DNA from 2 places in the Pseudomonas sp. DTU_2021_1001937_2_SI_NGA_ILE_001 genome. Region 1 is predicted to be linked to the other one. Evidence: predicted binding sites of a transcription regulator. Region 1 holds the regulator's gene; the other holds the start of a gene.
The links. The regulator LexA, encoded in region 1, represses DNA repair genes until DNA is damaged. The targets are predictions, from matches to a motif close to CTGTNTNNNNANACAG.
Positions count from the first base shown of each region.

Region 1 (5,547 bases):
CCACCTTCCTGGTCCACCGCCAGCAGCAGGTCCGGGCGAATGGCGCGGATCGATGCGCTCAGCTCGCGGACCTGACGCGGATGCTCGATATTGCGGGCAAAGATAATCAGGCCGCCCACTTCGGGCTGGCGCAGTAGATGACGGTCTTCAGCGGTCAGCCAGGTACCGGCGACATCGACCATCAGGGAGCCTTGCAGGCCAGAACTCATAGAAAACACCTTGCCTTGGATCGAGCCGGCATGGTGCTTGATCCTGCGGCCCGGTGCAATGTGGCTTCAGGCCTTGGCGGCGAGCGCGGCGGGCGTCTTGTTGCGGGGTCTGAGTTGCGCGGACACCATGGAAGGCTCGGTCACACCACTCTCGGCACGCATGCCGGCGGCCAGGAACGGCACCATCAGGCGCATGACCTGCTCGATGGAGGTGTTCACCCCGAAATCATTCTCGGAAATCGCCCGCAGGGCCTTGATACCGGACATGCTGAACGCGGCGGCGCCCAGCATGAAGTGCACGCGCCAGAACAGCTCGATGGGGGGGATTTGCGGCGCGGCCTCGTTGACCAGTTGCATGTAGCGGCGGAACACCTTGCCGTACATGTCTTCCAGGTAACGACGCAGGTGCCCCTGGCTCTGGCTGAACGCCAGGCCCAACAGGCGCATGAAGATGGACAGGTCGTTGCCGCTGCGCGGCTGCACGGCCATGGCCTGCTCGACCAGGATACCCAGCAGTTCCTCAAGGCTCGGCTTGTGCTCGGGAAGACCCTGGCGACGCTCCAGCTCGCGCTCAAGACTGGCGCAGAACGGCCCCAGGAAGCGGGAAAAGACCGCCTGGATGAGGGCTTTCTTGGAACCGAAATGGTAGTTGACCGCTGCGAGGTTCACCGACGCCTTGCTGGTGATCAGCCGCAGGGAAGTCTCGGCGAAGCCTTTTTCGGCGAACAGCTGCTCGGCAGCATCAAGGATACGTTCTACGGTTTCCGACTGGGCCATGGCTCTCTGCCTGACAAAACAATCGTTTGAAACATACGTTTCAGCCCTGTCATTTGTCAAGCGGGGGTTCATTTTGTGGCTGAACAGTCACGCGTTCAAGCTGTCCCGACCAGCGCCCGTTCGGCACCTGCATCAAATCGGCGATTGCCAAGACGCAGCCACTGTATATAATCCCAGTCACTGTATAAAAAGACAGAGCGCACGAAATGATCAAACTGACGCCACGCCAGGCCGAAATCCTTGGCTTCATCAAACGCTGCCTCGAAGACAATGGCTATCCTCCTACCCGTGCGGAAATCGCCCAGGAACTGGGCTTCAAGTCTCCGAACGCCGCCGAGGAACACCTCAAGGCCCTGGCCCGCAAGGGCGCCATCGAGATGACCCCCGGCGCCTCGCGCGGCATTCGCATCCCTGGCTTCGAAGCCAAGCCCGACGACAGCAGCCTGCCAATCATCGGTCGTGTTGCCGCCGGCGCCCCCATCCTCGCCCAGCAGCATATCGAGGAGTCCTGCAACATCAATCCAACCTTCTTCCATCCCAGCGCCGACTACCTGCTGCGCGTGCATGGCATGAGCATGAAGGATGTCGGCATTCTCGACGGCGACCTGCTGGCCGTACACACCACGCGTGAAGCACGCAATGGCCAGATCGTCGTAGCCCGAATCGGTGACGAAGTCACGGTCAAGCGCTTCAAACGTGAAGGCAGCAAGGTCTGGCTGATTGCTGAAAACCCTGAGTTCGCCCCCATCGAGGTCGACCTCAAGGAACAGGAGCTGGTCATCGAAGGCTTGAGCGTCGGCGTCATCCGCCGTTAAGGAGACAGTCATGCAGTTCCATCCGGCCCCCAATACCCAATTACCGTTGTTCGAGGCGTTCTTGGCCCAACCCATGATCACGCCCCTTCAGGAGCTGCCGCCGGCCATGCGCGAGCCGTTGCCGGAGGTGTTCAGCGAGCTGTCATTGCGTGGTGCGGCCGGAAACTGCCTTGGTCTGCTGGCGCCCATCCTCCGGGAACTGAGCCAGGAGCAGGACGCGCGCTGGCTGACACTCATTGCACCACCGGCCAATGTGACACAGACCTGGCTGCGTGATGCCGGGCTGAACCGGGAACGCATCCTGATCCTGCGGCCACGCAGCAACCAGACCGCGCTGGACCTGACTCGGGAAGCCTTGCGCCTGGGGCGCAGCCATACGGTCGTCAGCTGGCTCAGCCCACTCAGCGCATCGGCACGCCAGCAGCTGACTGCGGCCGCACGAGACGGCGAAGCACAAAGCCTCAACGTCAGGCTGGGTTGAACGCCATCGAACCCTGCGCGCGGGGGTAGATGGACAGCGAAAGGTGAAAGCGAAACCGATCAGCGGTAACCAGCAGGCGTTACCGTTCTGATTGCAAGACACAGGCAACTCACCCTAATTGAGGGGACAAGCACCTGTCGAGAAACTGCCTGAACCAGCGCGCTGGGTTCAATGCAGGACGCGTGGACCTTCTTCTTCCTTTTCCAGCACGCCTTCGGCAAGGCGACCCGCCATCTGCACGCCCACGCTCAGCATGGCCTTGGCCACTTCCACGTGCTGACCTTGCAGAAACACCTTGGCATCTTCAGAAAAGTTGAGCGTGACCAACGAGCCTTCATCCTCGGCGCGTCGCAGTTCGATACGCCCGTCAGGAAGCTCGACAATTTCAAGAAAAGAAGTAGACATCAGTACAAATTCTCCGCGAAAGGCGGACATTGTAACAGTCTGGCCCTCCGCATACACCCACGCTTTTCAGAACTCGTTCATGCCCTGACGAAAACGCACCGCCAGTGACTTGATCGATTGCCGCCAGCCTTCCAGTTCCGCATGGCTCAGGCCTTGCTCAGGCTCCTCGTCATCCAGATTCACCGCCTGGATCATCGGCTGGGTCACATCGCCCTTGGGCTTGCTGGGTGCACGTGGCGGTCGGAACAGGTCGGCATGGGCATCGAGCAGTTGGCCCAGCCAGGTATGGCGGTTCTGCGCCAGCTCGATCAGTTCGGCCAGTTCAGGAATCGCTACGCTGTCCAGTACCTCGGGCGCCAGCAGCGTCTCGGCACGAGGCGCCCCGGCCTGAGGCAGGCGGTAGTAACCGGCGATTTCATGGCACAAGCCCAGCAGCGCACCATAGAGGTGGAACAGGACGGTTTCGCGACCGGCCTGCACCTGGGCCTGGGCATTCAGTGCCTGACCCTGCTCTGCCTTGCTCAAGGCTTCGAGGGCCAAACCGGCGAAGAAAATCTTCTGGTTGGTTCGGGTATACAACTCGTGGGCCATGCTGGCGCCTCCCTGAAACGATGAAACCGATTACCGGCCTTGGCCCCTGCCGACGCAGGGGCGTCGCCCTCAGCGCTTGTCTTCGACCTTCCAGGTTCCACCATCGTAGAACGCGCGCCAGCCGGTCGGCTTGCCGTCGACCTCGGTCTGCACATACTGCTCCTTGGTCTTGCGGCTGTAGCGCACCACCGACGGACGGCCATCTGGATCCTGGGCAGGCGCATCGCACAGGAAGTGATACTTGGGGTCGATTTCCTGCTTGTGCGGCAGCAGCTCGAGCACCAGCGGCGCTCGGGTCTCGCGGTTCTTGGGGAACTGGCTGGCGGCCAGGAACAGCCCTGAAGCACCGTCACGCAACACGTAGGTGTCGTCGACCTTCTCGCACTTGAGCTCCGGCATCTTCACCGGATCCATCTTCGGCGGCGCCGCATCGCCGTTCTTCAGCAGCTTGCGGGTGTTCTTGCATTCAGGGTTGGTGCAACCGAAGAACTTGCCGAATCGACCGGTCTTGAGCTGCATCTCGCTGCCGCACTTGTCACACTCCAGGCTCGGGCCCTCATAGCCCTTGATGCGGTAGCTGCCCTCTTCGATCTCATATCCCGAGCAGTCGGGGTTGTTGCCGCAGATGTGCAGCTTGTGTTTCTCGTCCAGCAGGTAGGCATCCATCGCCGTGCTGCAGATCGGGCAGCGATGCTTGCCGCGCAGCACCCGGGATTCGGACTCGCCCTCGTCGTCTTCGGCGATCTCGTCACCCGGCGTGAGGTTGACGGTGGCCTTGCAACGCTCCTTGGGTGGCAGGCTGTAGCCCGAGCAGCCGAGGAACACGCCGGTGGAGGCGGTACGGATCTGCATCGGGCGACCGCAGACCTTGCATGGGATGTCGGTCATCACCGGCTGGTTGGCGCGCATGCCGCCTTCCGGCGCCTCGGCGATCTGCAGCTTGGTGCGGAAATCGTCATAGAACTCGTCCAGCACGTTCTTCCAGTCACGCTCGCCCTGGGCCACGTCGTCGAGGTTTTCTTCCATGCCGGCAGTGAAGCCGTAGTCCATCAGGTTGGAGAAGCTTTCAGCCAGGCGCTCGGTGACGATGTCACCCATCTTCTCGGAGTAGAAACGGCGGTTGTGTAATGTCACGTAACCGCGATCCTGAATCGTCGAGATGATCGCCGCGTAGGTGGAAGGTCGGCCGATACCACGCTTTTCCATCTCCTTGACCAGGCTGGCTTCGGAATAGCGCGCCGGGGGCTTGGTGAAATGCTGGCTCGGGTCGAGGGCGAGCAGATCGAGCTTTTCGCCTTCGGCCATGTCTGGCAGCACACCATCATCACCGGGCTTGGCGATCTGCGGCAGCACCTTGGTGTAACCATCGAACTTCAGAATACGGCCCTTGGCACGCAGCTCGAAATCGCCAGCGGCCACCGCGACGGTGGTCGACAGGTACTGGGCCGGCGGCATCTGGCAGGCCACGAACTGGCGCCAGATCAACTCGTAAAGACGCTCGGCGTCCCGCTCCATGCCGGAAAGCTTGCTTGGATGGGTGTTGACATCCGACGGGCGAATCGCTTCGTGAGCCTCCTGGGCGCCTTCCTTGCTGCTGTAGAGGTTCGGGCTGTCCGGCAGATACTTCTTGCCGAACTCGCTCTCGATGTAGCTGCGTGCCATCGCCAGGGCGTCGGCAGAGAGGTTGGTCGAGTCGGTACGCATGTAGGTGATGTAACCGGCCTCATACAGACGCTGGGCCATCATCATGGTCTTCTTCACCCCGAAGCCCAGACGGTTGCTGGCAGCCTGCTGCAGGGTCGAGGTAATGAAGGGGGCCGAGGGCTTGCTGCTGGTCGGCTTGTCTTCACGACGCACGATGCTGAAGCTGGAAGCCTTCAGCTTGTTCAGCGCGGCCATGGCCTGGGCTTCGTTGAGCGGCTTGAAGGCCTCGCCCTTCTCCCGCGCCACCTCGAAACGTACCTGTGCGCCCTTGGCGGTGCCCAGGTCGGCGTTGACCTCCCAGTACTCCTCGGGGATGAACGCGCGGATCTCGCGCTCACGCTCGACCACCAGTTTCACCGCCACCGATTGCACACGGCCGGCAGACAGGCCCCGTGCGACCTTCTGCCACAGCAATGGGGACACCATGTAGCCCACCACGCGATCGAGGAATCGGCGCGCCTGCTGGGCATTGACCCGGGCGATATCCAACTCGCCGGGTTTGGAGAACGCGTCCTGGATGGCCTTCTTGGTGATTTCGTTGAACACCACGCGCTTGAAGCGCTCG
Region 1 is NZ_CP135971.1:37,804-43,350, reverse strand. Features, by position in the region: gene nagZ (beta-N-acetylhexosaminidase) at 1-197, opposite strand, end outside; gene RRX38_RS00190 (TetR/AcrR family transcriptional regulator) at 276-986, opposite strand; gene lexA (transcriptional repressor LexA) at 1,193-1,801, shown strand; gene sulA (SOS-induced cell division inhibitor SulA) at 1,812-2,282, shown strand; gene RRX38_RS00175 (hypothetical protein) at 2,451-2,687, opposite strand; gene RRX38_RS00170 (DUF6586 family protein) at 2,754-3,278, opposite strand; gene topA (type I DNA topoisomerase) at 3,348-5,547, opposite strand, start outside.

Region 2 (5,547 bases), 790 kb from region 1:
GCCACGGCCACCCGACCGCTGCGCGACAGGCGTGTCCAGTTGGTGGCTTGGGTGGCGCCGCTGGCGAAGGTGCCGAAGACCATGGTCACCGCCGCCGAAAAGGTCATGCTTTCATGCGGAACCACGGCAAGCAGGCCACTCAGGCCACCGGCCTGACGGGTGGCGATGACCATCGACACCACCAGCAGCACGAACATCAGCGGCACCGAGACCCGCGACAGCAGGTCCAGGCCCTTGAAGCCGACGATCGCCGTGAGGCTGAAGCCCAGGCCGAACAGCACCATCAGCGGCACCGTGAAGTCTGACGCCAGGCCGAGGATCTTTACCAACACGATGGCCACCGTAGCGGTGCCCCAGGCGTACCAGCCCAGCTCGGCGAAACCGAGCAGGAAGTCAGAGAGGCGGCTGCCGGACTCGCCGAAGCAGAAACGCCCCATCAGTACCGTGTTCAGCCCACTGCGCGACGCGATCAGCGCCAGGGCAGCCGCATACAAGGCCAGCAGGCTGTTGCCGATGGCTGCGATCCACAGCATGTCGGTGAAATCGAAGGCCATGCCCAGCTTGCCACCGGCGAACATGGTGCCGGTGAAGAAGGTGAAGCTGAACAGCACCATGGCGATGGGCATGAAGCCCTTGCGCGCATGCTGGGGCGCTTCAGAGAGAGGAAACTCGTCGTGTGTACTCATGGGCCAGGCTCCAGGATGGGGATACCCAGCCCTTGAGCAATCGCCAGGCCAGTTTTGAGCAGACGCGAACGCGGCCTGAAAGCAGGCGAAACGACCATTCAAAGCTGTACAGACTGCACATTTTTACCTGCCGACAGAGCGGTTTTTATGTGCGCGCTGCCTCGTATCGAGGCAGCCGCGCACCATCGCGGCACACCGAATCAGACCGCCCTGGCCTGGACAAGATCGAAGAGTTTCATCCCGGCCAGCAGCGCAGCCATGAACAGCCAGGCCTGCCAGTGGCCGCCCGGCAGCAGGACCAGGGCCGGGCCGGGACACAGCCCGGCCAGCCCCCAGCCGACACCGAACAGCAGGCTGCCACCCATCAGGCGCCGGTCCAGGCCACGGCGCTCTGGCAGGTGCAAGGGACCGTCGAGCAAGGGTCGACCACGGCGGCGGATCCAGGTCATCGGACCGATCAGTGCGGCGAGTGCCCCCGCCATGACCAGCGCCAGCGAAGGGTCCCAGGCCCCGGCCAGGTCGAGAAACGCCAGGACCTTGGCCGGGTCGGCCATGCCCGCCAGCAACAGGCCGGTGCCGAACAGCAGCCCGGCGATGAAACCGGTGAGTGCACGCATGTCAGAACCCACCCAGCACGTGGCGCAGGATGAACACCGTGGCGAAGCCGCTGGTCATGAAGCACAGCGTGGCCACCAGCGAGCGCCCGGACAACCGCGACAGGCCACACACACCATGGCCGCTGGTGCAGCCGCTGCCATAGCGGGTGCCCAGGCCGACCAGCAGGCCGGCCACCACCAGGACCAGGGGACCTGCCGTCACATGGGGCTGGGGTGGCAGCGCCACCCAGCCCCAGAGCAGCGGCGCGGCCAACAGGCCCAGCAGGAAGGCCAACTTCTCGCCCCAGCCAGGCTCGCCGCGCTTGAAGACCGCCGCCAGCAGGCCGCTGATACCGGCAACACGCCCATTGGCGACCACGAACAGCGCCGCGCCCAGGCCGATCAGCACCCCACCGGCCAGCGCCGGGCCGGGGGTGAATGCCAGTGCATCGAAAGTCATGAAGTCGTCTCCAGTGAGGAAATACCAGCGCCGCAGTGTACGGCCACGCCACGCTGGCTGATATCCCGTGGCCATACAATTGGTCGGCGCGGGGTTGACCGATCTCGACGATGAGACAAATACTGTATGTAGATACAGTGTTTTTCTGGCCTACCCTCATGTCCGCAGTCGTTTCTCTCAACAGCCTCCTCGACACCCGCCGTATCTGGCGCGGCCAGTCCATGCCAGTGAACGCCCCCAGCAACCCTGCCACCGGCCACGCGGCCCTGGACCGGGCCCTGCCCGGCGGCGGTTGGCCGGCAGCAGCGCTCAGCGAGATTCTCGTGGCGGCCCAGGGCATCGGCGAGCTGGGCCTGTTGTGGCCGACCCTGGCACGTCTCACGGCACGCGCCGAGCGGGTGCTGCTGGTCGGCCCGCCGCACCTGCCCTACCCCCGTGCCTGGGCGGCAGCGCAGGTCGACCTGCGCTACCTGAGCATCATCCAGGCCGAGGGCCGCGATGCCTTGTGGGCCGCCGAGCAGAGCCTGCGCTCGGGCAGTTGCGGCGCGGTGCTGTGCTGGTTGCAACAGGCCGACGACCGTGCCCTGCGACGCCTGCAAGTGGCAGCGGAAAGCGGCCAGACTTTGGCGTTCGCCTACCGCCCCCTGCATGAATCACGCAACCCTTCGCCGGCCGCGCTGCGTCTGGCCCTGGAGAGCAACCCGGCGCAGTTGCGAGTGCTCAAGTGCCGGGGCGGGCTGGCCGCGCAGCAGCCCATCGCCATGGGCTGGCAGTGACATGGCGATGCTCTGGGCCTGCATCCTGCTGCCCCAGTTGGCCATGGACGCCGTGTTGCGCCAGCGTGACGACCCCGCTCAGCCTCTGGTGTTGCTGAGCGGGCCGGCGCAACGCCGGGTGTTGCAAGCGGTGAATCCGGCGGCCCGCGCCCTGGGCTTGCGGCCGGGGCAGTCGCTGACCGCCGCGCAGACCCTGGCCAGCGGTTTCGCGACGGCCGATTACGACAACGCGCAGCTCGAGCGCTGCCAGCAGTTCCTGGCAGCCTGGGCCTATGGTTTCAGTGCCCAGGTCAGCCTGCATTACCCACGTTGCCTGCTGTTGGAGGTGCAATCCAGCCTGGGGCTGTTCGGCCCCTGGCCACGCCTCGAAGCGCGGTTGCGTAGCGAGTTGCGCGAACTGGGTTTTGCCCATCGCATCACCGCTGCCCCCAACCCGGCCGCTGCACGGGTGCTGGCCAATGCCCGCGACGGCCTGGCGGTGTTCGATACCGCGCAGTTGCGACCGCTGTTGCGCAGCTTGCCGGTGGAGCGCGCCGGCCTGCCGGCAGAAACCGCCAATGCCCTGGCGCGCATGGGGCTGCGCCAGTTGCAGCAGGTCATGGACCTGCCGCGCAGCAGCCTGGCGCGGCGCTTTCCCGAACAGCTGCTGGTGCAACTCGACCGCCTGCTTGGCCAGCGGGCCATGGCCCTGGACTTCTACACGCCACCGGATGTCTTCGATGTACGCCTCGAGCTGAACTTCGAGGTGGAATCGCACCAGGCGCTGCTGTTTCCACTGCGTCGCCTGACCGCTGACCTGGCCGCCTGGCTGGCCGGGCGCGACTGTGGCGTGCAGCGCTTCGTGCTGTACCTGCAACACCGTGCCTTGCCCGACAGCCAGGTGCCGGTCGGTCTGCTCAGTGCCGAGCGTGACGCTGGCATGCTCTTCGAACTGAGCCGCGGCCGCCTGGAGAACCTGCAACTCGCGGCACCGGTGCTGGCGGTCCGACTGCTGGCCGACCAGGTGCCGGCCTTCACCCCTCAGCATCAGCCGCTGTTCAACGAGCGCCCGCAGCAATCGCAGCCTTGGGAACAGCTGCGCGAACGCCTGCGTGCCCGCCTGGGCGATGCGGCGGTGTACGAACTGCAGCATCGCGCCGACCACCGCCCGGAGCGGTCCTGGAGCCAGGCCCCCGTGGCCGCCCCCTCACCGGCCAGCGCGCCACGCCCCGGTTGGCTGCTGGCGGTTCCCGAGCCTTGGCCGCAGGCCGCCCTTGAGGTGCTGGCAGGGCCGGAACGCATCGAGTCCGGCTGGTGGGACGGTGACGATGTGCGTCGCGACTACTACGTGGTGCGTACCCCGGCCGGGCAGCGTGGCTGGGCCTATCGCGAGGCTGGCCGCGACGGCCCCTGGCAGGTGCAGGGCTGGTTCGCATGAGCGGCTACGCCGAACTGCACTGCCTGTCGAACTTCAGCTTCCAGCGCGGTGCGTCGAATGCCCAGGAGTTGTTCGAACGCGCCGCGCAACTGGGCTATACCGCCCTGGCGATCACCGACGAGTGCTCGCTGGCCGGCATCGTGCGCGCCTGGCAGGCCGCCAAGGCCGCCGGGGTGCGGCTGCTCACCGGCATCGAGGTCAACCTCGCCGGAGGTCTCAAGCTGGTGCTGCTGGCCGAACACCTGGCGGGCTACCAACGCCTCTGCGCCCTGGTGACCCTGGCCCGGCGGCGCAGCCGCAAGGGCTGCTACGCCTTGGCCCAGGCCGATCTGCAAGGCCCGCATGACGGTGTACTGGCCTTGTGGGTGCCGGAAGCCGACGCGGCCGGCGAGGTCCATGACGCCCAGGGTGCCTGGGTCGCCGAGCAGTTCGCCGGGCGCTGCTGGCTGGCCGTGGAGCTGCACCAGGGCGCGGACGATGCGCAACGCCTCGCTCGCCTGCAGGCCCTCGGCCGGCGCCTGGGCATGCCGCTGGTAGCGGCCGGCGACGTGCACATGCATGTACGGGGCCGTCGCGCCCTGCAGGACACCCTCACCGCCATCCGCCACCACTGCACGGTCGACGAAGCCGGTTATCACCTGTTTGCCAATGGCGAACGGCATCTGCGGCCCCTCCCGGTGTTGCAGGGCCTTTACCCGCCTGAACTGCTGGCAGAATCGCTGAACATCGCCGCCCGCTGCCATTTCGAGCTGGACCAGTTGCGCTACCAGTACCCCCATGAAGTGGTGCCCAGCGGCCATACCCCGAGTGGCTGGCTGCGTGAGCTGACCGAGCGCGGCTGCCGCTGGCGCTGGCCACAGGGCATGCCGGACAAGGTGCGCACGCAGATCGAGGCGGAACTGAGCCTGATTGCCGAGCTGGGCTACGAGAGCTATTTCCTCACCGTGCGCGACATCGTGCAGTTCGCTCGTGACCAGAAAATCCTCTGCCAGGGCCGTGGCTCGGCGGCCAACTCGGCGGTGTGCTTCGCCCTGGGCATCACCGAACTGGACCCCACGCGCATGGACATGCTGTTCGAGCGCTTCATCTCCCGCGAGCGCAACGAACCGCCGGACATCGACGTCGACTTCGAGCACGAACGGCGCGAAGAGGTGATCCAGTACGTGTTCAGGCGCTACGGCCGGGAGCGGGCCGCCCTGACCGCTGTGGCCAGTACCTATCACGTCACCGGCGCGATTCGCGATGTCGCCAAGGCCCTGGGCTGGCCGCCCGATCAGATCAACACCCTGGCCGGCTGTTGCAGCCGCTGGAGCGACCGCCTGCCCGCGGTGGAGCGCCTGATCGAGGCCGGCTTCGATCCGCAGAACCGCCAGGTGCGCATGGTCCTGGCGCTGACCGAGCAACTGATCGGCTTTCCCCGCCACCTGTCGCAGCACCCCGGCGGTTTCGTGATTTCCGAGCACCCGCTGAGCACCCTGGTGCCGGTGGAAAACGCCGCCATGCCCGACCGCACCATCATCCAGTGGGACAAGGACGATATCGATGCCGTGGGCCTGATGAAGGTCGATGTGCTGGCCCTGGGCATGCTCAGCGCGGTGCGCCGCTGCCTGGC
Region 2 is NZ_CP135971.1:826,253-831,799, reverse strand. Features, by position in the region: gene codB (cytosine permease) at 1-686, opposite strand, end outside; gene RRX38_RS03715 (DUF6691 family protein) at 887-1,303, opposite strand; gene RRX38_RS03710 (YeeE/YedE family protein) at 1,305-1,742, opposite strand; gene imuA (translesion DNA synthesis-associated protein ImuA) at 1,901-2,518, shown strand; gene RRX38_RS03700 (DNA polymerase Y family protein) at 2,526-3,935, shown strand; gene RRX38_RS03695 (error-prone DNA polymerase) at 3,932-5,547, shown strand, end outside.
Region 2: imuA (translesion DNA synthesis-associated protein ImuA) is a predicted target of LexA. The motif match lies at 1,865-1,880, and genes of this name have one in related genera.